Regions from separate parts of the Pseudomonas sp. H1_G08 genome, predicted to be linked through region 1. Evidence: riboswitches for the same ligand, from Rfam matches in the RefSeq annotation. Region 1 holds a riboswitch; the other holds the start of a gene.
What was found. A riboswitch is a leader RNA that binds a small molecule or an ion and turns the genes downstream of it on or off. The one in region 1 is predicted to bind cobalamin.
Positions count from the first base shown of each region.

Region 1 (11,165 bases):
CTGACGCAACAGCCCGGTATCCAGATGCTTCTCCACCAGATCTGCCAGCCGTTCGATATCGCGTTCGCGCAAGCCGTGGTAATCGACCTCTTGTACATCACTCAGCCCGGCCCAGCGCAGCAACGCCGCGCTCGCCTCGGGGGATTCGAACAAGCCATGCAGATAGGTGCCGAACACCTGACCATCAGCACTTTGCGCACCATCGCAACGACCGTCGTCCAAATGCACCGCCGGATTCTCCAGCGCCGGCCCGCTGGTTACGCCAGCATGTATTTCGTAACCGCTGACTGCGGCGCTTTCCAACGCCAGCCGCCCGCGCACGTTGCGCAATTGCTTCTCGGCTTCGAGTTGGGTTTCGAACGCCAGCAGCCCCAGACCGGCGCTGGAGCCGGCAGCGCCTTCCAGCCCAAGCGGATCGTGCACCTGCTCACCGAGCATCTGCAGACCGCCGCAAATCCCCAGCACCTTGCCGCCGTAGCGCAGATGCCGATTGATCGCCGCATCCCAACCGTTGGCGCGCAGATAAGCCAGATCACTGCGCACGCTTTTCGAGCCCGGCAGGATGATCAGGTCGGCGGCGGGAATCGCCTGGCCCGGGCCGACGAACTGCAGATCCACCTGCGGATGCAGACGCAGCGGGTCGAAGTCGGTGTGATTGCTGATGCGCGGCAGCACCGGCACCACCACTTTCAACACCTGCTCGGCCTTGTCGGTCTGGCGTTGGTCGATGCCGTCCTCGGCCTCAAGGTGCAGGTCCATCACGTAGGGCAAGACGCCGACCACCGGTTTGCCAGTGCGCTGCTCCAGCCAGTCGAGGCCCGGTTGCAACAAGGCGATATCGCCGCGAAAGCGGTTGATGATGAAGCCTTTGACTCGCGCCTGTTCGCTCGGTGAAAGCAATTCCAGGGTACCGACCAAATGCGCAAACACGCCGCCGCGATTGATGTCGGCGATCAGCAAAACCGGGCAATCCACCGCTTCGGCAAAGCCCATGTTGGCAATGTCGCCGGCGCGCAGATTGATCTCCGCCGGCGAACCGGCGCCTTCGACCATTACCAGCGGATACGCAGCGCTGAGTCGCTCGTGCGAGGCGAGCACCGCTTGCATCGCGATAGCCTTGTAATCGTGATAGGCGACGGCGTTCATCGTCGTCACCGCGCGGCCATGAATGATCACTTGCGCGCCGGTGTCGCTGTTGGGTTTGAGCAATACCGGGTTCATGTCGGTGTGGGGTTCGAGAAAGGCCGCTTGCGCCTGCACTGCCTGCGCGCGGCCGATCTCGCCGCCGTCAGCGGTGACTGCGCTGTTGAGCGCCATGTTCTGCGGTTTGAACGGCACCACCGCCACGCCCTGGCGGGTGGCCCAGCGGCACAACGCCGTCACCAAAGTGCTTTTGCCGGCATCGGACGTGGTGCCTTGCACCATCAGAGTGGTCATGGATGGTCCTTGGTGAAAGCTTGCAAAGCCTGTTCGAGACGCAGCGCTTGCGCGGCATCCGCTGGCAGGCCGAAACGCACGCTGCTGTTGTGGCTGAACAGGCGCAGGAGGATGCCGCGCCGGGCGAGGAATTCGTGCAGCGCTTCGGCGTGCTCGGTGATCAGCCACTGAAACAGTGCGCAGCCACCCTGCGGTGCAAAACCGCAACGGGTCAGCAGCGCCGCCAGCCGTTCGCTCGCTTCATCGCTGCGAATCCGCTGACGAGTGTGACCCTCGGTGTCTTGCAGGCACGCCGTACCGAGCACCCGCGTCGGCCCGCTCACCGCCCACGGCCCGACCTGTTCGGCGAGCAGTTTGAGCAACTTGCGCTCGGCCAGAACGAAACCGAGGCGCACCCCGGCCAGACCGAAAAACTTGCCGAACGAACGCAACACCACCAGCCCGACCTGATGCGCATAGGGCGCCAGGCTCAGTTGCGGCGTGTTGTCCATAAACGCTTCGTCGACTACCAGCCAGCCGCCACGTTGCGCCAGCCGCGCATGCCAGTCGAGCAGGCGTGCCGGGGTCAGGCTGAGGCCGGTCGGATTGTTCGGATTGACCACCACCAGCACATCGAGACTGTCGAGAAAGAACTCGACTTCCTGCTCGAGCACTTCACGGACGATGTAACCGCTGCGCCGCCAGGCTTCGGCATGCTCGGCATAGCACGGCGACAACACGCCGACCTTGCCGGCCCGGCGCAGACGCGGTAGCAACTGGATAGCCATTTGCGAGCCGGCGACCGGTAGCACCTGCGCGGCGCCGTAATAATCGCAGGCGGCCTGTTCCAGTCCGTCATCGGTTTCCGGCAAGCGCGCCCAAGCGCGCAGCGGGATCTCCGGGATCGGGAACGGCCATGGCGCGAGGCCGCTGGACAGGTCGAGCCAGTCGGCTTCGGCAATCCCGTAATCGAGTGCAGCCTTGCGCAACCGGCCACCGTGCTCAAGCATATAATTCCGCCCCCAGGCAAAGCATCAGCAGCCATAACCATACGCCGCGCTGGACCAATTGCCAGCCACGGTCAATGGAATCGGCATCTGCCGGCGCACCTTCGCCCAGTTGCGGGCGCTCATGCAGTTCGCCGTGATAGATCGCCGGGCCACCCAACTCGACGCCCAGCGCACCGGCACCGGCCGCCATCACCGGGCCGGCGTTGGGGCTGTCCCACTGCGGCGCCTGGGTGCGCCAGCATTTGAGCGCGAGTCGGGTTTTGCCGAGCAGCGCGTAGGTCAACGCCACCAGACGCGCAGGAATGTAGTTCAACACGTCGTCGATTTTCGCCGCCGCCCAGCCGAAACGCTCGAAGCGTTCGTTGCGATAACCCCACATCGCATCGAGGGTATTGCTCAAGCGATACAGGACCACGCCCGGCGCGCCGGCGACGACAAACCAGAACAGCGCAGCGAACACTGCATCGCTGCCGTTCTCCAGCACCGACTCAGTCGCGGCGCGGGCCACGGCGTTGCTGTCCAGTTCATTGGTCTGGCGGCTGACCAGATAGCCGACGCGCTTGCGCGCCTCGTCCAGATCATCGGCGCGCAACGCAGCCGCGACCGGTGCGACATGTTCGTCGAGGCTGCGCATGCCGAGTGCGCAATACAGCGCGAGAATCTCGACAATCCAGCCGACATAGGGCGCCCAGGAAAATGCCGTGGCGAGCAAGGTCAGCGGCAGTACCGCGATAACCCACGCGGTCACGCCATGGCTGCGCCAGCCACGACCGCCAGCGTTGAAGCGTTGCTCGATGCGCCCGGCAAAATTGCCGAACGCCACCAGCGGATGCCAGCGTTTCGGTTCACCGAGCAGCGCATCCAGCGCTACTGCGGCGACACTCAGCAACGCCACACTCATTGACTCACTCCCCAATAATTGTCGTACAGCAACTCGTTCAGCGGTCGCGCCTGCGCCCAGCCTTCAAGTACCAGCATCGGCGCCGGATAGAATTCCTTGACCGGGCCGAGACACAACACCGCCAGCGGCTTGGCACCGGCCGGCAATTTGAGCAAATCCGCCAGGGCCTGCGGCTCGAACAGCGAGACCCAGCCCATGCCCAGACCTTCAGCGCGGGAGGCCAGCCACAGATTCTGGATCGCGCAGGACAGCGAAGCCATGTCCATTTCCGGCAACGTGCGCCGACCGAAAATGTGTTTCTCGCGATCGTCCATCAGCGCCGCCACCAACACTTCGGCGCAATCGTTGATGCCTTCGACCTTGAGCTGCATGAACTCATCGCTGCGCTCGCCAAGGGCTTCGGCGGTGCGGATACGTTCGTCTTCGACGAGATCGCGGATCTGCCCGCGCAAAGCACGATCGCTGATACGAATGAAGCGCCACGGCTGCATCAGGCCGACGCTTGGCGCTTGATGAGCGGCTTCGAGCAGACGACGCAGCAGTTGCGGCTCGACGCTGCCGCCGGTGAAGTGGCGCATGTCGCGGCGCTCGGCGATTGCCTTGTAGACCGCTGCGCGCTCGGCTTCGGAGAAGGTGTTGTCGGTCATGGCCCCATCGCTGGCAAGCCAGCTCCCACAGGAGATCGCATTTCTTCAGGAAGCTCACCATTCACTGTGGGAGCGAGCTTGCTCGCGAAGGCGGCCTCACGATCTGGCGCAAACAATGCGGCAATCGCAGTCGGATTCGACGGGAAATAAAAATGCACATAAGAAGCCGTCATCCGCCCCTCGCGATAAACCGCCTCGGCCCCACGCCCGCCATTAGGACTCACCCCCCGGGCAATCGGCGTCAGCTCTGTGGTGGTCAGGGAATGATGATAGGTATGCCCACGCAAGGAACCTTCCGGCAGCTCAACCGCCTGCAACGCCAGCGCCGCCAGACGCTTCTGCATCACCGCCTCGCCCTTGAGCAAACCGACCAGCTCAGCACGGGTGCCTTCCACGTCGGTCAGCGAATCAAGCAGATAAAGCATGCCGCCACACTCGGCGAGCAACGGCTTGCCCGCCGCATGGTGCGCGCGGATCGCCGCCAGCATTGAGGCGTTTTGCGCCAGCGCGACGTGATGCAGCTCTGGATAGCCGCCCGGCAGATACAGGCTGTCCGCCTCGGGCAATCGGGTGTCGCGAATCGGCGAGAAGAAGCGCAATTCGGCGCCCATCGCCCGCAGCAGATCGAGACTGGCGCCATAGGTGAAGGCAAAGGCTTCATCGCGGGCAACGGCGATGCGCACACCTTTTAATAGAGGCTCGGCGGCGATGACGTCAGGCCCGGCGAATTCAACGGCCGGTGGCAGCGCGACCTCGCAACTGCTGGCCAGCGCATCGGCGGCCGCGTCGAGGCGCAGATCCAGATCATTCAATTCGCTGGCCTGAACCAGGCCGAGGTGGCGGCTCGGCAATTCGATACCGGTTTCGCGGGACAGCGCACCGTACCAGCGCAGACCTTCGGTGAGGCTGCCTTCGAGTAATTGCGCATGGCGCAAGGTGCCGACGCGGTTGGCCAGCACGCCAGCGAACGGCAAGTCCGGCTGATACTTGGCCAGGCCCAGCGCCAAGGCGCCAAAGGTCTGCGCCATGGCGGTGCCATCGATCACGCCGAGCACCGGCACACCGAAGTGGCGCGCCAGATCAGCGCTGGATGGCGTGCCGTCGAAAAGGCCCATCACGCCCTCGATCAGAATCAGGTCAGCCTCGGCGGCGGCTTCCCACAACAGCCGGCGACTTTCCTGCTCGCCGACCATCCACATGTCCAGTTGATACACCGGCGCACCGCTCGCGCGCTCGAGGATCATCGGGTCGAGAAAGTCCGGACCGCATTTGAACACGCGCACCTTGCGCCCTTGGTTGCGATGCAAACGGGCGAGTGCGGCGGTGACGGTGGTCTTGCCCTGACCGGAGGCCGGCGCGGCGATCAACACCGCCGGGCAGTGACGTGGTTGCTTCAAAGTTCGACGCCTTTCTGCGCTTTGATCCCGGCCTGAAAGGCGTGCTTGAGCATGCCCATCTCGGTAACCGTGTCGCCCATCTCGATCATTTCCGGCTTGGCGCCGCGACCGGTGACCACCACGTGCTGCATCGGCGGGCGCGCTTGCAAATCGCTGAGCACCTGATCGAGATCGAGGTAGCCGTGCTTGAGGGCGATGTTCAACTCATCGAGCACTACCAGACCGATCGAAGGGTCGCGCAACAATTCGCGCGAGACTTCCCAAGCGGCGGTCGCAGCGGCGATGTCGCGCTGACGATCCTGGGTTTCCCAGGTGAAGCCTTCGCCCATGACGTGGAAACGCACCTGCTCGGGGAAGCGGCGGAAAAACAATTCTTCGCCTGTGCTGTTGCGGCCTTTGATGAACTGCACAACGCCGCACTGCATGCCGTGGCCCATCGCGCGGGCGAGCATGCCGAACGCCGAGCTGCTCTTGCCTTTGCCATTGCCGGTCAGCACCAACACCAGGCCACATTCGTCGGGCGAGCTGGCGATGCGTTCGTCGATCACGGCTTTCTTGCGCTGCATGCGCGCCAGATGGCGTTCGTCACGCTCGGGGGAATCAGTCATGGGGGGAGCTCTCCGTTGAGGCTGGATAACGGCGGGCAGGCACAAGAATAGACGGCAAAAAGCCTGGCATCGCCCACCGTGATGCCGCTGAGATGGATCAGGCCGGTCTCCGGGCTCATGAGCGGCGTTTCGCCGGACTGCGCGCCTTCCCGCTTCTTTCGAGGCAGTGGCTCAAGGCGCAGTTTTCACTCATTTACCGTTGCGGGGGCAGCGCCGGGATCGTCGTGGCTTCGCTTGAAGACCACCCTCACCGGCTTCCCTGTTTCACTCTGTCGACGCGGGGCCACAGAGCACCTGAAACAAGCGGCGAAGGTTAGAGGGTTGGGGGTGGAGCGTCAATTGAAGAGGCGCTTTGCGCGCGAATAACTGCCGCTGATCCATTGTGCAGCGGCAATCTTGTGCCAGACTGCGACAAGTGATATCAAAGAGCCATGCTTTTCCCGAAAAGCCCACTACAACAATAAGGATGACGACGATGCAAGGCATGATCATCAGCAACCCGCGCCTGGAATTCCTGCGCCCGGTGCTGGAACGCTGGTTTGACTGTATCGATCGCTACAACACCGTTCGCGGCGACAACGACACGCCATATTGGCACGACGAGAAAGCCAATCTCGGCCTGCTCGCGGCAGCGGCGTGGATGGATGAAATGGTCACGCTGAACGACACGGCCACGCGCAAACAGAACGAAGAAGGCGAACGCAATGCTCGCGCCGACCTGCTGATTGCCGGCGCCGAAGACCGCGCGTTCATTCAGGCCACGCAACGCTGGCCACGGGTCAACAACCTCAACCTGACCCAGGCACTGCTCGACGTCACCGCTGATGCCAAGCGCATCAGCTACGCCAGCGATCTCAAGCTCGGCTGCCTCTTTGTTGCTCCGCAAAAACCTCAGCACAGCGCCAGCCCCGAAGAATTGCAGGACATGGTCGACGACCTGCAAAAGGAACACACCTGCGCCGTGGCCTGGTATTTCCCCTACGCCTATCGCAAATTGCACAGCGACGCGGGCAACTATCATCCGGGCATCGCCATGCTGTTCAAGGAAGCCCGCGGTTGAGCAGTTGAACCATCGGGCCTGCGCCCTCCTCTATGTTTAGGAATGCATTCATAGGGAAGATCAGCAATGCGCAAGGCCCAACTCGCTCTTATCATCGCCGTCGCTGGCGGGCTCGCCGCCTGCGGTGAAACCTCCAGCCTGCAAGTCTCCGACGGCACCGGCCCGTCACCGAAACTGCCCGAACCGAACAAGACGCTGATCCCGACAGTCAACATCGCCCCGGCGGTGGGCTGGCCGGACGGCGCGAAACCGACCGCAGCGGCCGGCACCCAGGTCGCCGCGTTTGCCGAAGGCCTTGATCACCCGCGCTGGCTCTACGTGCTGCCCAACGGCGATGTGCTGGTGGCGGAGACCAATGCGCCGCCCAAGCCCGATGACAGCAAAGGCATTCGTGGCTGGGTGATGAAGAAAGTCATGGGCAAGGCCGGCGCCGGCGTGCCCAGCCCGAACCGCATCACCCTGCTGCGTGATGCCGACCACGACGGCGTCGCAGAAACCCGCACGGTGTTCCTGCAGAACCTCAATTCGCCGTTTGGCATGACGCTGGTCGGCAACGATTTGTACGTTGCCGACACCGACCGCCTGCTGCGCTTCAACTACGAGCCGGGCGCCACCGAGATCAAGACCCAACCGATCAAAGTCGTCGACTTGCCCGGCGGCACGCTGAATCACCACTGGACCAAAAACGTCATCGCCAGCAAGGACGGCAACAAGCTCTACGTCACCGTCGGCTCGAACAGTAACGTCGGCGAAAACGGTCTGGATCAGGAAGAAGGCCGCGCGGCGATCTGGGAAGTGGATCGTGCGACCGGCAATCACCGGATCTTCGCCTCGGGTATCCGCAACCCCAACGGCCTCGCCTGGGAACCTACCAGCGGCGCATTGTGGACAGCAGTCAACGAGCGTGACGAAATCGGCAGCGATCTGGTGCCGGACTACATCACCTCGGTCAAGGACGGCGGCTTCTATGGCTGGCCGTTCAGCTACTACGGCCAGCACGTCGATGTGCGGGTCAAACCGCAGAATCCTGATCTGGTGGCCAAGGCCATCGCTCCGGATTACGCGGTCGGTCCGCACACCGCTTCGCTGGGCCTGACCTTCGCCGAGGGCAACCGCTTGCCGGCGCAATTCAAGGAAGGCGCATTCATTGGCCAACACGGCTCGTGGAACCGCAAACCGCACAGTGGCTACAAGGTGATTTTCGTACCGTTCACTGGCGGCAAACCGACCGGGCAGCCGGTGGATGTGCTGACCGGTTTCCTCGACAAGGACGACAATGCGCTGGGCCGCCCAGTTGGCGTGGTCATCGATCAGCAAGGTGGCTTGCTGGTGGCGGATGATGTGGGCAACAAGGTGTGGCGCGTTTCTGCCAGCAAGTAAGTTAAGCGCGAAGCAAAAAATGTGGGAGCGAGCCTGCTCGCGAAAGCGGTTTATCAGTTAAATCATTGTCAACTGACACTCCGCCTTCGCGAGCAGGCTCGCTCCCACATTTAGTTATGCATACGCACTAGGGGTTATGCGCCAGCTGCCCCGGCTGCAACACCCGCTTGGCGCTCAGATACGCCTTCTGCCAATACGCTTTCGACAGACTGTCGAGCTTGACCGTGCCGCCAGTGGCCGGTGCATGCACGAAGCGACCCTCGCCGACGTAAATCCCCGCATGACTGACCTGCGAGCCGCCATTGGTGGCGAAGAAAATCAGGTCGCCGGTTTGCAAGCCTTCCTTGCCGACATTCGGCGCCTGCATGACGATCATTTCGCGGGTCGAGCGTGGCAGCGAAATTCCCGCCGCGTCGCGGTAGACAAACCCGATCAGACCACTGCAATCAAAGCCCGAATCTGGCGTGTTGCCGCCCCAGCGATACGGCGTGCCAACCAGGCCGAGGGCGCGGAACAGCACGTCTTCAGCAACGGGGGAAAAAGCCTGGGAGGGAGCGAACACGATCGGCGCGCGAACCACGGGGGCTGGCGGCGGTGTACGGCTGGCGCAGGCGCTGAGCAGCGCGGCGCAAAGGATCAAGGTGAGGCGGGCCGACATCGTCATAAGCAGAACATCCTGATCTGGCTGCGGCTTTCTCTGCCGAATGGACAGAAACAAAACCGCCTGCGTCATCACGCAGGCGGTTTGCCATCAATATAGATTCAGGATTCTAGCGGCTACGCGGCAAACTTCAAGTAAGACTTTAACTTCACCTTGTAAAGTTTAGGTCTACTCCGTTGCCGTGCCGTTTTGTCGCCGCGAACGCAGCGACATGCAGGTTACTTGCGAGCGGTGACCACGGTCGGCGCCATGGCGAGTGCACGCTTGGCTTCGATGAAAGTCTTGCTCCAGTAGCTGTCACCCAGGCTGTCGATGCGAACACCGCCGCTGCGACGACTGCTGGAGTGAATGAACTGGTTGTCACCCAGGTAGATCCCGGCGTGACTGACACGACCGCGACGACCATTGGTGGCGAAGAACAGCAGATCACCCGGCTCAAGGTTGCTGCGCGAAACCAGCGGCGCATCAACGTTGATCATTTCGCGAGTGGAGCGCGGCAGGTTCATGCCCGCCTCTTCACGGAACAGGTAACCGATGAAACCGCTGCAATCGAAACCGGCTTCAGAGGTACCGCCGAAACGGTAACGAGTACCGATCAGGGACATGCCGCGTTCGAGGATGCTGTCAGCCAGTACAGGAAGCTGATAAGGCTTGCTGCCGTTGAACTGGTTGAGTTCTTTTTCGGTGTCCAGCTCTTCCTGGTAAATAACGGAAGACTGGGCGGTAGCAGAATTCTTGACCTGTTGCGGCGGCTCTTGAACCGGAGAATGAGCAGCACAACCGAATAACAGGGTAACGAGTGCGAAAGGCACGAGGGGTGCGAAGCGCTTTAGCATGGGCACGACCGTGGCTGATAGTTGTAAAGAAGCCGAGACTATGCCCGCTATCGTCCTCATTTGCAAATTCAATCGAACTTTATGTGACTTCCCGGTTTCGCGTTTACATCTAAGCGCTTAATCCGCCAGGCCGCTCAATCGCCGCAGGCACGGAGGTTTTCTGGCGCCTGAAAGCTGGCAAAAGCCCACTACTACCAGCCAAGAGTTTCCTTGAGGAAGGGAATGGTCAGCTTGCGTTGCGCTTGCAGGGACGCCTGATCAAGCTGCTCGAGGAGATCGAACAGCGCGCTCATGCTCCGCGTGCCGCGAGTGAGAATGAAGTGCCCGACTTCATCGGTCAGGTGCAGACCGCGACGGGATGCGCGCAATTGCAACGCACGCAATTTGTCTTCATCGGAGAGCGGGCGCATCTGGAAGATCAGCGCCAGGGTCAGGCGCGATTTCAGGTCGGCCAGCTTCACTGGCAATTCGCGCGGCGAAGTGGACGCGGCGATCAGCAGGCGTCGGCCGCTGTCACGCAGACGATTGAACAGATGAAACATCGCCTCTTCCCAGTCGGCCTTGCCGGCAATCACCTGCAAGTCATCCAGACAGACCAGTTCGTACTGCTCAAGGTTGTCGAGGATTTCCACGCCGCGGTCCATCAACTCGGCCAGCGGCAGATACACCGCCGGTTCGCCCATCTGCTCGAAGCGCAGGCACGCGGCCTGCAACAGATGCGTGCGCCCGACGCCGTGCTTGCCCCACAGGTAGATCAGGCTCTCCGTCCACCCGGCGTCGGCTTCGCAGAGACGCTCGACATAGCCGAGTGCAGCGGCATTGGCGCCTGGGTAGTAGTTGATGAAGGTGGCGTCGTCACGCAGACGCACACCTAGGGGCAGCTGAATCGGTTTCATGCTGACTGAACAGTTCTCAAAGGAACCGTTAGTGGCCTCTGTGTAAAGTTGGCGAAGTTTATACCCGTGAGGCTGAGCGCACAATGCGACAGACCCCAAGCAAAATCAAAGGTTTGCGTTGACGCAGCGGTTTGATGACAGATTCTCTGGCGCCCTCGCTCGAACGAAACGGACCAGCCCGGCCAAGCGCCGGGCGGCCCGCGCCATCACAACTCAGGTTCGTCAACGCCGCTGTAGATCCCGGAATCCTTATACAAGTCGTGGACATGACGCACCAGCACCATGATCACCGCCGCCACCGGCAACGCCAGCAGCACGCCGGTGAAACCGAACAGCTCGCCGCCAGCGAGGAT
Region 1 covers NZ_CP162822.1:723,105-734,269, reverse strand. Annotated here, with positions in the region: gene AB4N85_RS03395 (cobyric acid synthase) at 1-1,437, opposite strand, end outside; gene cobD (threonine-phosphate decarboxylase CobD) at 1,434-2,426, opposite strand; gene cbiB (adenosylcobinamide-phosphate synthase CbiB) at 2,419-3,327, opposite strand; gene bluB (5,6-dimethylbenzimidazole synthase) at 3,324-3,974, opposite strand; gene AB4N85_RS03375 (cobyrinate a,c-diamide synthase) at 3,971-5,371, opposite strand; gene cobO (cob(I)yrinic acid a,c-diamide adenosyltransferase) at 5,368-5,979, opposite strand; cobalamin riboswitch at 6,063-6,292, opposite strand; gene AB4N85_RS03365 (hypothetical protein) at 6,455-7,039, shown strand; gene AB4N85_RS03360 (PQQ-dependent sugar dehydrogenase) at 7,106-8,419, shown strand; gene AB4N85_RS03355 (C40 family peptidase) at 8,547-9,083, opposite strand; gene AB4N85_RS03350 (C40 family peptidase) at 9,299-9,916, opposite strand; gene hda (DnaA regulatory inactivator Hda) at 10,108-10,812, opposite strand; gene AB4N85_RS03340 (AI-2E family transporter) at 11,019-11,165, opposite strand, start outside.

Region 2 (11,165 bases), 810 kb from region 1:
CGCGAGGCGTCGGTCACGTAGACCACGGCATCGTTGCTGTACTTCGGCTCGATCTTCACCGCAGTGTGCGCCTTGGAGGTGGTCGCGCCACCGATCATCAGTGGCAGATGGAAGTCCTGACGCTGCATTTCGCGGGCAACGTGGACCATCTCGTCCAGCGACGGCGTGATCAGGCCGGAAAGGCCGATGATGTCGCATTTTTCTTCTTTGGCGACCTGCAGGATCTTCTCGGCCGGGACCATCACGCCGAGGTCGACGATGTCATAGCCGTTGCAACCAAGCACCACGCCAACGATGTTCTTGCCGATGTCGTGCACGTCGCCCTTGACCGTGGCCATGAGGATCTTGCCCTTGGCTTCCGGCTTGTCGCCTTTCTCCAGTTCGATGAACGGGATCAAGTGCGCCACGGCCTGCTTCATCACGCGCGCGGATTTCACCACTTGCGGGAGGAACATTTTGCCGGCGCCGAACAGGTCGCCGACGATGTTCATGCCGGACATCAACGGGCCTTCGATCACTTCGATCGGCCGCGCAAACGACTGCCGGGATTCTTCGGTGTCTTCGACGATATGCGTGGTGATGCCCTTGACCAGCGCGTGTTCCAGACGTTTGTTGACGTCCCAGTTACGCCACTCTTCGGTCTCGGCTTCCTTGACGCTGCCGTCGCCCTTGTACTTGTCGGCGATGGCGAGGAGGGCGTCGGTGCCGTCCGGGGTGCGATTGAGGATCACGTCTTCGACCGCGTCGCGCAGCTCCACCGGGATCTGATCGTAGATCTCCAGTTGACCGGCGTTGACGATGCCCATGGTCAGCCCGGCGCGGATCGCGTAGAGCAGGAACACCGAGTGAATCGCCTCACGCACCGGGTTGTTGCCACGGAACGAGAACGACACGTTGGACACGCCGCCGGAGCTCAACGCATACGGCAGTTCGTCGCGGATGTAGGCGCAGGCGTTGATGAAATCGACTGCGTAGTTGTTGTGTTCTTCGATGCCGGTGGCGACGGCGAAGATGTTCGGGTCGAAGATGATGTCTTCCGGCGGGAAGCCGACTTCGTTGACCAGAATGTCGTAGGAGCGTTTGCAGATCTCTTTCTTGCGCGCTTCGGTGTCGGCCTGGCCGGCTTCGTCGAAGGCCATCACCACCACTGCAGCACCGTAGCGCTTGCACAGTCGGGCGTGATGGATGAACTGCTCGACGCCTTCTTTCATGCTGATCGAGTTGACGATGCCCTTGCCCTGAATGCACTTGAGGCCGGCTTCGATGACTTCCCATTTCGACGAGTCGATCATGATCGGCACGCGTGAGATATCCGGTTCGCCGGCGATCAGATTGAGGAAGGTCACCATGGCCTTCTTCGAATCGAGCATGCCCTCGTCCATGTTGATGTCGATGATCTGCGCGCCGGCCTCGACCTGCTGCAGAGCGACTTCGAGGGCTTCGGTGTAGTTGTCTTCACGGATCAGGCGGGCGAATTTCGCCGAGCCGGTGATGTTGGTGCGCTCGCCGACGTTGACGAACAGCGAGCTGCGATCAATGGTGAACGGCTCCAGACCCGAAAGGCGGCAGGCCTTGGGAATGTCCGGAATCTGCCGCGGCGCATAACCGGCCACAGCTTTGGCAATCGCTTCGATGTGCCCCGGTGTGGTGCCGCAGCAGCCGCCGACGATGTTGAGGAAACCGCTCTGGGCGAACTCTTCGATGACTTTCGCGGTTTGCGAGGGCAGTTCGTCGTACTCGCCGAATTCGTTCGGCAGGCCGGCGTTCGGGTGCGCGGACACGTGGGTGCTGGCCTTGTTCGACAGCTCTTCCAGGTACGGGCGCAGTTCGCTGGCGCCGAGGGCGCAGTTCAGGCCTACGGAAATCGGCTTGGCGTGCGCTACCGAGTTCCAGAACGCTTCGGTGGTCTGGCCGGACAGGGTTCGACCGGAGGCGTCGGTGATGGTCCCGGAAATCATGATCGGCAATTCGAGGTGCAGCTCTTCGAACACACCTTGAACGGCGAAGATCGCCGCTTTGGCGTTGAGGGTGTCGAAAATGGTTTCGATCAGGATCAGATCGGCGCCGCCCTCGATCAGGCCTTTGGTGGCTTCGGTGTAGTTTTCCACCAGCTCATCGAAGGTGACGTTGCGGTAGCCGGGGTTGTTGACGTCGGGCGACAGTGAGCAGGTGCGGCTGGTCGGGCCGAGCACGCCGGCCACGAAGCGCGGCTTGGCCGGGTTTTCGGCGGTCTTGGCGTCGGCAATCTTGCGCGCCAGACGTGCGCCTTCTACGTTTAACTCGTACGCCAGCTCTTCCATACCGTAATCGGCCATGGAAATGCGCGTGGCGTTGAAGGTGTTGGTTTCGAGAATGTCGGCGCCGGCGTCCAGATAGGCTTTTTCGATACCGCCGATCACGTCCGGACGGGTGATCACCAGCAGGTCGTTGTTGCCCTTGACGTCACTCGGCCAGTCCGCGAAGCGCTTGCCGCGATAATCCTGTTCTTCGAGCTTGTAGCTCTGGATCATCGTGCCCATCCCGCCGTCGAGAATCAGGATGCGCTCTTTGAGGGCTTGCTTGAGAGCTTGAAGGCGGACGCTGCGATCGGACATGTGGACTACTCGGAAAGACCATTACGAAGGAGCGCGATCATAGCAAACCTGTGCGCTTTTGGAGCATGTGCAGCTTTTGCATGAATATCGCTCATGTTGGTACGAGCGTCATAACGGTAGAATCGCAGCCTTTTTTTATCATCGAGATCAGCAGCATGCCGCACCGCTTCATCAGTTTATGGTTGCTGGTCCTGAGCGGGAGCGTTGCGGCGCAAGATCCCGCCATTTCTTCTTCCATCTCCTACAGCCGAGACATCCAACCGATCTTCACCGAGAAGTGCGTAGCCTGCCATGCGTGCTATGACTCGGCCTGTCAGCTCAATCTCGGCAGCGGCGAAGGCGCCGCCCGTGGCGCGAGCAAGATGCCGGTATATGACGGCGAACGTACCCAGGCTGCACCGACCACGCGATTGTTTTACGACGCCTTCGGCAAGCGCGCCTGGCAGCAGAAAGACTTCTATTCGGTACTCGACGCCCAGGGCAGTCAGGCCGCGCTGATGGCGCGGATGCTTGAACTCGGCCACAAGACGCCGCTGACGCCGAACGCCAAGCTGCCAGAAGAGATTGTTCTTGGGCTCAATCGCAACAATCTATGCGCAATGCCTGCGGAGTTCGACGGATATGCCGGCGCGCACCCGAAAGAGGGTATGCCGCTGGCCGTCACCGGTCTGACCGACCAGCAATACCAGACCTTGCAGCGCTGGCTGGCGTCTGGCGCGCCGATTGATGAGCAGAGCCTGGCGCCGACTGCCAAAGAGGCCATGCAGATCCAGCAGTGGGAGAACCTGCTCAATGCTCCCGGTGCTCGGCAAAGTCTGGTCGGGCGCTGGCTGTTCGAGCACTGGTATCTGGCGCACATCTATTTCAAGGACGGCGAGCCGGGGCATTATTTCCAGTGGGTGCGTTCGCGCACGCCGAGCGGCCAGCCGATTGATCTGATCGCCACTCGCCGCCCCAACGACGACCCGGGCACGCAGGTGTATTACCGCTTGTGGCCGGTGCAAGGGGTGATCGTGCACAAGACGCACATCACTTATCCGCTGAGCGCGGCGAAAATGGCCCGGATCAAGAGCCTGTTCTACAGCGGCAACTGGCAGGTCAACGCGTTACCGGGTTACGGGCCGCAAAGCCGCGCCAATCCGTTTGCCACCTTCGAGGCGATTCCGGCGCAGGCGCGCTATCAATTCATGCTCGATAACGCTGAATACTTCGTCCGCACCTTCATTCGCGGCCCGGTGTGCCGTGGGCAGATCGCGACCGACGTGATCCGCGACAATTTCTGGGCGCTGTTCCAGGCGCCGGAACATGATCTCTATATCACCGACCCGAACTACCGCGGCCAGGCCACGCCGCTGCTGGCGATGCCGGGGCAGAACGACGATGTCGGCAGCGTGCTGAGTCTGTGGCGCAACTATCGCGACAAGCGCAACGAATACGAGGCACTGCGCCGTGACAGCTATGCCGATCTGCCGGCGCCGAGCTGGTCGACGCTGTGGGCCGGCAACGACAACGCCTTGCTGAGCATTTTCCGCCATTTCGACAGCGCCTCGGTAACCAAGGGGCTGATCGGGGAGGTGCCGCAAACCATGTGGCTGTTCGACTATCCGCTGCTGGAACGCACCTATTACCAGCTCGCGGTCAATTTCGACGTGTTCGGCAACGTTTCCCATCAGGCGCAGACCCGTCTGTATTTCGACCTGATCCGTAACGGCGCGGAGCAGAACTTCCTGCGCCTTATGCCCGCCGACTCGCGCGAGGACTACCTCAACGATTGGTACCAGGATGGCGGCCAGTTCAAGATGTGGCTCGATTACGAGGCCATCGATGACGACAAACCGACCGCATTGAAGCTCGACGAAAAAGACCCGAAACATGATTTCGCCATGCAGTTGCTGGCGCGCTACGGTGATCTGAACGCGCGGCCAGACCCGATCAATCGCTGCGACGGCGCTTATTGCTCGCGACCGAATATCGATCCGGCGTTGCAGAATGCCGAGCAGGCCCTGAGCCGTCTGGCCTCGCGCCCGGCCGCAGGGCTGAAAGTCATTGACCAGTTGCCCGAAGCGACCTTGCTGCGCGTTGAAACCGCCAGCGGCAAGCGCGAGGTCTACAGCCTGCTGCGCAACCGCGCCCACAGCAACGTGGCGTTTTTGCTCGGTGAGTCGCGGCGCTATCAGCCAGGGCTCGACACCCTGACGATCTATCCGGGCGTGCTCAGCAGTTACCCGAACTTCATGTTCAACGTACCGGCCGAGCAGGTGCCGGCGTTTGTCGATGCGATGGAAAACGCCAGGGATGCCAGTCGGTTCGAAAAGATCGTCGAACGCTGGGGCATTCGGCGCAGTCATCCGCAGTTCTGGCTGTATTTCCACGATCTGAGCCAATACATCCACGAAACCGACCCGGTGGAAGAGGGCGTGCTGGATATGAATCGGTACGAGAACCTTTGATGATTCGCAGGCGTGTTACGAGATTCTTTCCCGACAAAAATACTAGGACTTTGTCAGCCGCGCCGATTGGCGTAAACTGCGCCCACGCCTGCGAGGAGTTTTTATGACCGCTATTACCATTACTGACGCCGCCCATGATTACCTGGCCGATCTGCTCTCCAAGCAGAACACCCCGGGCATCGGCATCCGCGTTTTCATTACCCAGCCTGGTACCCAGTACGCCGAAACCTGCATTGCCTACTGCAAGCCGGGCGAAGAGAAGCCTGAAGACACCGCGCTGGGGCTGAAAAGCTTCACCGCCTACATCGATTCCTTCAGCGAAGCGTTTCTTGATGACGCGGTCGTTGATTACGCCACCGACCGCATGGGCGGCCAGCTGACCATCAAGGCGCCAAACGCCAAGGTGCCGATGGTCAACGCCGACAGCCCGGTCAACGAGCGCATCAACTATTACCTGCAAACCGAGATCAACCCGGGGCTGGCCAGTCACGGCGGTCAGGTCAGCCTGATCGATGTTGTCGAGGACGGCATTGCCGTGTTGCAGTTCGGCGGCGGTTGCCAGGGCTGCGGCCAGGCTGACGTAACCTTGAAAGAAGGCATTGAGCGCACCTTGCTCGAGCGCATTCCGGAGCTCAAGGGCGTTCGCGACGTGACCGACCACACGCAGAAAGAAAACGCCTACTACTAAGGTGTTCGCTGCGATCATGAAAAACGGCGCCCCGTGAGCGCCGTTTTTTTATGGGTAACTTTTGCCGCCCCCATTCGCGAGCAGGCTCGCTCTCACAATTAAATGCAATCACCTGTGGGAGCGAGCCTGCTCGCGAAGGCGTCTTCAAGGGCGATAAAGATGCGCATGCCCGGCCCGATACAACGAAGACTCGCTGAACACCTCGCTGCCCAGCACCCTGCCAACCAAGATCAGCGCCGTACGCCGAAAGCCTTTGGCCTCGACCTTTGCGGCAATGTCCGCCAATGTACCTACCACCCAGTCCTGATCCGGCCATGTCGCGCGGTGAATAACGGCAATCGGGCAGTCCGCGCCGTAATGCGGCAGCAGTTCAACCAGTATCTTTTCCAGATGATTGACCCCCAGATGAATGGCCATGGTCGCGCCGTGCTGCGCCAGGCTCGCCAGTTCTTCGCCGGCGGGCATCGCGGTCTTGTCGGCGTAACGGGTCAGGATCACGCTTTGCGAAATGTCCGGCAGGGTCAACTCGGCGCCCAGCAGCGCTGCGCATGCCGCCGTCGCGGTTACGCCCGGAATGATCTCGAAAGGAATGTTCAGCTCACGCAAGTAGCGGATCTGCTCACCAATCGCGCCGTACAGACTTGGGTCTCCGGAATGCACACGGGCCACATCCTGGCCTTGGGCATGGGCAGTCCTGATCAGATCGATGATCTGTTCCAGATGCAGTTCAGCGCTATTGGCCACGATTTCGGCCTGATGACCTTCCAGCACCGCTGCGGGTACCAGCGAACCGGCGTAGATAATCACCGGGCAGCTGCGAATCAGCCGTTGGCCTTTGACGGTGATGAGTTCCGGGTCGCCGGGGCCGGCGCCGATGAAGTAGACGGTCATCGTTGAATCCTTGTGAAGAGGCGCAGGCACACTGCAGATGAAGCGTGCTCATGATCGATGGCGGGGATTATCGGGATTTTATGCAGCGCCGGCCAATGCCAGCGTGGCCTGCGCATATTTCTGCCGGTGGATCAGCAGTTTCGCCGGCGCCTGAATCAGTTGCTCGGCGAGCGCCAGCGCGGCGCTTTCCGCCACGCCGTAGCAGCCGGTGCGCTCAAAGGCGATCTGCGATTGATGGCTGAGGCGCTGCTGATAGGGCGCCAGTTCGGCACTGTTGAAATACTGCAGCGGCAGGTTCAATTGTGTGGCCAGTTCCAGCAACCCCGGTTCGTCGCGCTTGAGGTCGATACTCGCCAAAGCCTTGACCGCTCGCAGCTCGATGCGGTGCGCCTGCAACGCTTGATCGAGTAACGCACGCAACGTACTGGCCGGGCAGCCCCGCTGGCAGCCGAGGCCGACCACGAGGGTCGGCGCTGCGCGGTCATCGGTCATGCCTGATATGGGCCTGCGCTTTTGCGGCGGAACAACCATGCACTGATCAGGCCCAAGGCCAGCCAGAACGCGACGTTGGTCAGCTGCGAAGCGATTTTGAACTGGGTTTCCAGTGCCTTTGGAGCGAGCATCGAATGCACCTGCGGTTGCGGCGCGCCGATCACATGCGGCACGGCGAGAATCGCTACACCAAGAAGCTTCATCAGCCAGTGACGGCTGAAAGCGATCAGTGCCAGGCCGACAGCGGTCGAAGCGGCAGTGCCGATCCACCAGATCTGCCGCGAAGCCAGATCGGCGGCGGCTGTGCCCGGCAACTCAGGTGGCAGGCCCAAGGTCGGCGCGAGAACGAACGTGGCGTAACCGGCCAGACCCCAGAGCAGCCCTTGCGAGGTCTTGGTCGGCGCGCGCAAGGTGTACAGGCCGGCGAGCATCAAGGCGAAACCCACTGCCACCACCAGATTACCGCCAGTGGTCGAGACCACACGCTGCCAGCCGTCTTCCGGCTCCCAGGCTTCGCCATCATGGCTGTGGGCGGCGGTGCCGGCGGCGTGTTCGTGGACTTGCGCGACCGGTTCGGATTTCTCGAAGGTTTCGGCCTGCAGAATCAGTGGCGATACCCAGAAACTCTGCAGCAGGGTCAGCAGCAGGGCGGCCAGCAAGCCGGTGAAGCCTGCGGTTTGCGCGATACGTTTGATCATTTCGGCAGGCCTCAGTGGCACGGGAACGCGGCGCTGTGGCGGGTATCGTGGGCGGCGTTGTGCACCGCTTCGATGTGCGAGAAACCGGCGAACCAGACCAGGCTGGCACCGAGGATCGAGGCGAAGAGGGCGGCGGCGACGCGTTGGCCGAGTGTGGTGCTGCTGGAGATGTGGTCAGTGTGGCTGACGGTGTTACTGATGATCGACATAGCGCTTCCCTCTGAAATGTCAGCGGGTAAACAGAGCGCATGAAAATCCCTGCGGGCCGGGCACGCAGGGATTTCGAACAGCGCCCGCCCACCGCGGGTTTGTTTGTGTTCAGCGGCGCTTGCGCGCGCTGGGTGTTGCGGGCCGGTCTCCGGGCTCGCGAGGGGTTGGCTGGTCGCCGACCTGCAAGCATCACCTTCCCATGCCGGGGCACAGTGGATCTGACGCTTCGCTCGCTTACCGTTGCGGGGGCAGCACCGGACTGACATGGCTTTGAGTAAAGCACATGATTCACCGGTTTCCCGTTTCACCCTGTGAAGGGCACCCGTAACAAGGTGTGCAGGAGAACATGGGTTTGGGTTTTTAGTCAATTTCCGGGGGCGGATCCGTTGCTGCGGGGGGGGCTTTTTTTCGGGTGTTTTTGTGTGTATATCCGTTGCTGCGGGTGTTGCTGATTACGGTTTCGCCTTTACGGCGAGGCACTTTTTCCAAACGCCGAAAAAGTACCCAAAAAGGCTTGCTCCTACGTTCGGCCCTCGCAGGCTCGGGTTCCTTCGCTCCGGGACTGATCCGGGCGCAGCGGCTCCGGTTTGCTTCGCTGCACCTCCTTCCGCTGTGTTCGACTTCGTCGAACGGTCGCTGCGCTCCCACGCCCGGATCAATCCCTCCACTCAGCCTTCCGACGTCGCCGGTGGATCAAGATCAAGAGCACTCGAGCTTGCGCTCATTGTTGAGTGGGGCGGCTGCGCCGCGGGCAGCTGCGCTGCTTTGCTTTTGCTTTTGCTTTTGTGGGAGCGAGCCTGCTCGCGAAGGCGGCCTGACATCCGACCTGTTCTTGAGCTGGTGCGCGATCCAACTGTAGGAGCTGCCGAAGGCTGCGATCTTTTGCTTTTGCCTTTGCTTTTGCTCTGGCTTTTGATCTTTCGCCCCTTCGGCAGGCTTCGTTACGGGATCGATCCGGGGGTGGGAGCGCAGCGACCGTACGACGCAGTCGTACACAGCGGAAGGAGGTGCAGCGAAGCAAACCGTAGCCGCTGCGCCCGGATCGGTCCCGTAACGAAGGTACCCCAGCTCCAGCGAGCGGGCCGTACGCCGGGGCAAAGCCTTTTGGTTCCTTTTTGCTGGGCCGGCACTCCGGCGTTTGAAAAAGGGACTCGCTGTAAGAGCGAAACCATAAGAAGCCGTTACCGCAGCAACGGATATACCCCCAGTTTCAGACTCACCGACCATTGACCCACGACGGACCCATGCGTAGCCTTGCGCTTTCGAGGTTCTTCGGCACTCGCCGAAGCTAAGAAGGGAACGCGGTCAAAGCCGCGGCTGCCCCCGCAACTGTGAACGGTGATGTTCGTTGCCACGCCACTGCCAGCTCAACCGATGAGCCAGCGGGAAGGCGCAATGGACGCCAGGCCCAACGCCTGAACGCCGTCAGCCAGGAGACCTGCCTCGTCACAGATTCTCACTACAACCGGGCGGGGTGATCCGGTGGCGAATGCTTCCGGCGTGCATGCGCGCTGCCGGTTCTCGTCCCGTATGCCCGCCGCTTGCCAAAGGGCATACCGATGAAAACACTGGCCAAACTCCCCGTCACCATCGTCACCGGTTTCCTCGGTTCGGGCAAAACCACGCTGCTGCGGCACATGCTCGACAACGCTCAGGGCCGGCGCATCGCGGTGATCGTCAACGAGTTTGGCGAGCTGGGCATCGACGGTGAAATCCTCAAGCAATGCACCATCGGCTGCACCGAAGAAGAGGCCAGCGGCCGCGTTTATGAGCTGGCCAACGGCTGCCTGTGCTGCACGGTGCAGGAAGAATTCTTCCCGGTGATGCGCGAGCTGGTTGCCCGTCGCGGCGATCTCGACCACATCCTTATTGAAACCTCGGGCCTAGCCCTGCCAAAACCGCTGGTGCAAGCCTTCCAGTGGCCGGAAATTCGCAGTGCCTGCACCGTCGACGCAGTCATCACCGTGGTCGATAGCCCGGCGGTCGCCGCAGGCACATTCGCTGCGTTCCCGGATCAGGTCGATGCCCAGCGCAAACTCGATCCGAACCTTGATCACGAGTCGCCGCTGCACGAATTGTTCGCCGATCAACTGGCCAGCGCTGACCTGGTCATCCTCAACAAAGCCGACCAGACCAGCCCGGAAGATCTGGCTCGCGTACGCGCTGAAGTCGCCGAAGAGCTGCCGCCAGCAGTGAAAATCATCGAAGCCAGCAACGGCCGCCTGCCGCTGGACGTGCTGATCGGTCTCGGTGCCGGCTCTGAAGAACATATCGACAGCCGCCACAGCCACCACGATCATCACCATGACGGTGATGACGACGACCACGATCACGACGCCTTCGATTCGATCTCCATCGAATTGCCGCAAGCCGACGAAAGCTTGCTGCTCGACGCGCTGACGCAACTGGTGGTGCAGCACGGCATCCTGCGCGTCAAAGGTTTCGCGGCCATCCCGAACAAACCAATGCGTCTGCTGATCCAGGGCGTGGGCACGCGTTTCGACAAGCATTTCGACCGCCAGTGGGGCGCCGACGAAGCGCGCGTCACGCGTCTGGTGCTCATCGGTCAGGAGCTTGATGCGGCACAACTCGAAGCGCAATTGCGCGCTGCGCTCAGCGTTTAGCCATGCACCTGCTCAGGACCCAGCCCGGCGGATTCGTCTCGGACGACAACATTGCCGATCTCGGACAAACCCCCGCCGAGCTGGTGATCCTGTGCAGCGGCGATTCCAGCCTGGCGCTGCTCGCGGAGGCTGCGCAGCAACTGCCCGATGACTATCCGAGCCTGCGTCTGGCCAACCCGATGCAGGTGCAGAATCATGCCTCGGTCGATCTGTATGTCGACGAAGTGCTGCGCCACGCCAAGGTCATTCTGATCTCACTGCACGGCGGCATCGCCTATTGGCGCTACGGTGTCGAGCGGCTGGTCGAGTTGTCCGAACGCGGCGTGCAACTGATCCTGGTGCCCGGCGATGACCGCCCGGACCCCGAACTCAGCGACTTGAGCACGGCCAGCGCCGAAGTGCGCGATCGATTCTGGCAATTCCTGCGTCAGGGCGGCATGGGTAACGCGCTGGATTTCTTCCGTTGCCTGGGCAACCAATGGTTCGCCCGCGATTACCCGTGGAACGAGCCGCAAACC
Region 2 covers NZ_CP162822.1:1,531,592-1,542,756, forward strand. Annotated here, with positions in the region: gene metH (methionine synthase) at 1-2,594, opposite strand, end outside; gene AB4N85_RS06945 (fatty acid cis/trans isomerase) at 2,750-5,044, shown strand; gene nfuA (Fe-S biogenesis protein NfuA) at 5,148-5,732, shown strand; gene cobM (precorrin-4 C(11)-methyltransferase) at 5,877-6,623, opposite strand; gene AB4N85_RS06960 (cobalamin biosynthesis protein) at 6,702-7,115, opposite strand; gene AB4N85_RS06965 (CbtA family protein) at 7,112-7,813, opposite strand; gene AB4N85_RS06970 (CbtB domain-containing protein) at 7,825-8,022, opposite strand; cobalamin riboswitch at 8,146-8,364, opposite strand; cobalamin riboswitch at 9,272-9,483, shown strand; gene cobW (cobalamin biosynthesis protein CobW) at 9,583-10,647, shown strand; gene cobN (cobaltochelatase subunit CobN) at 10,650-11,165, shown strand, end outside.
Region 2: another riboswitch for cobalamin. It lies ahead of AB4N85_RS06970 (CbtB domain-containing protein); the one in region 1 lies ahead of cobO (cob(I)yrinic acid a,c-diamide adenosyltransferase).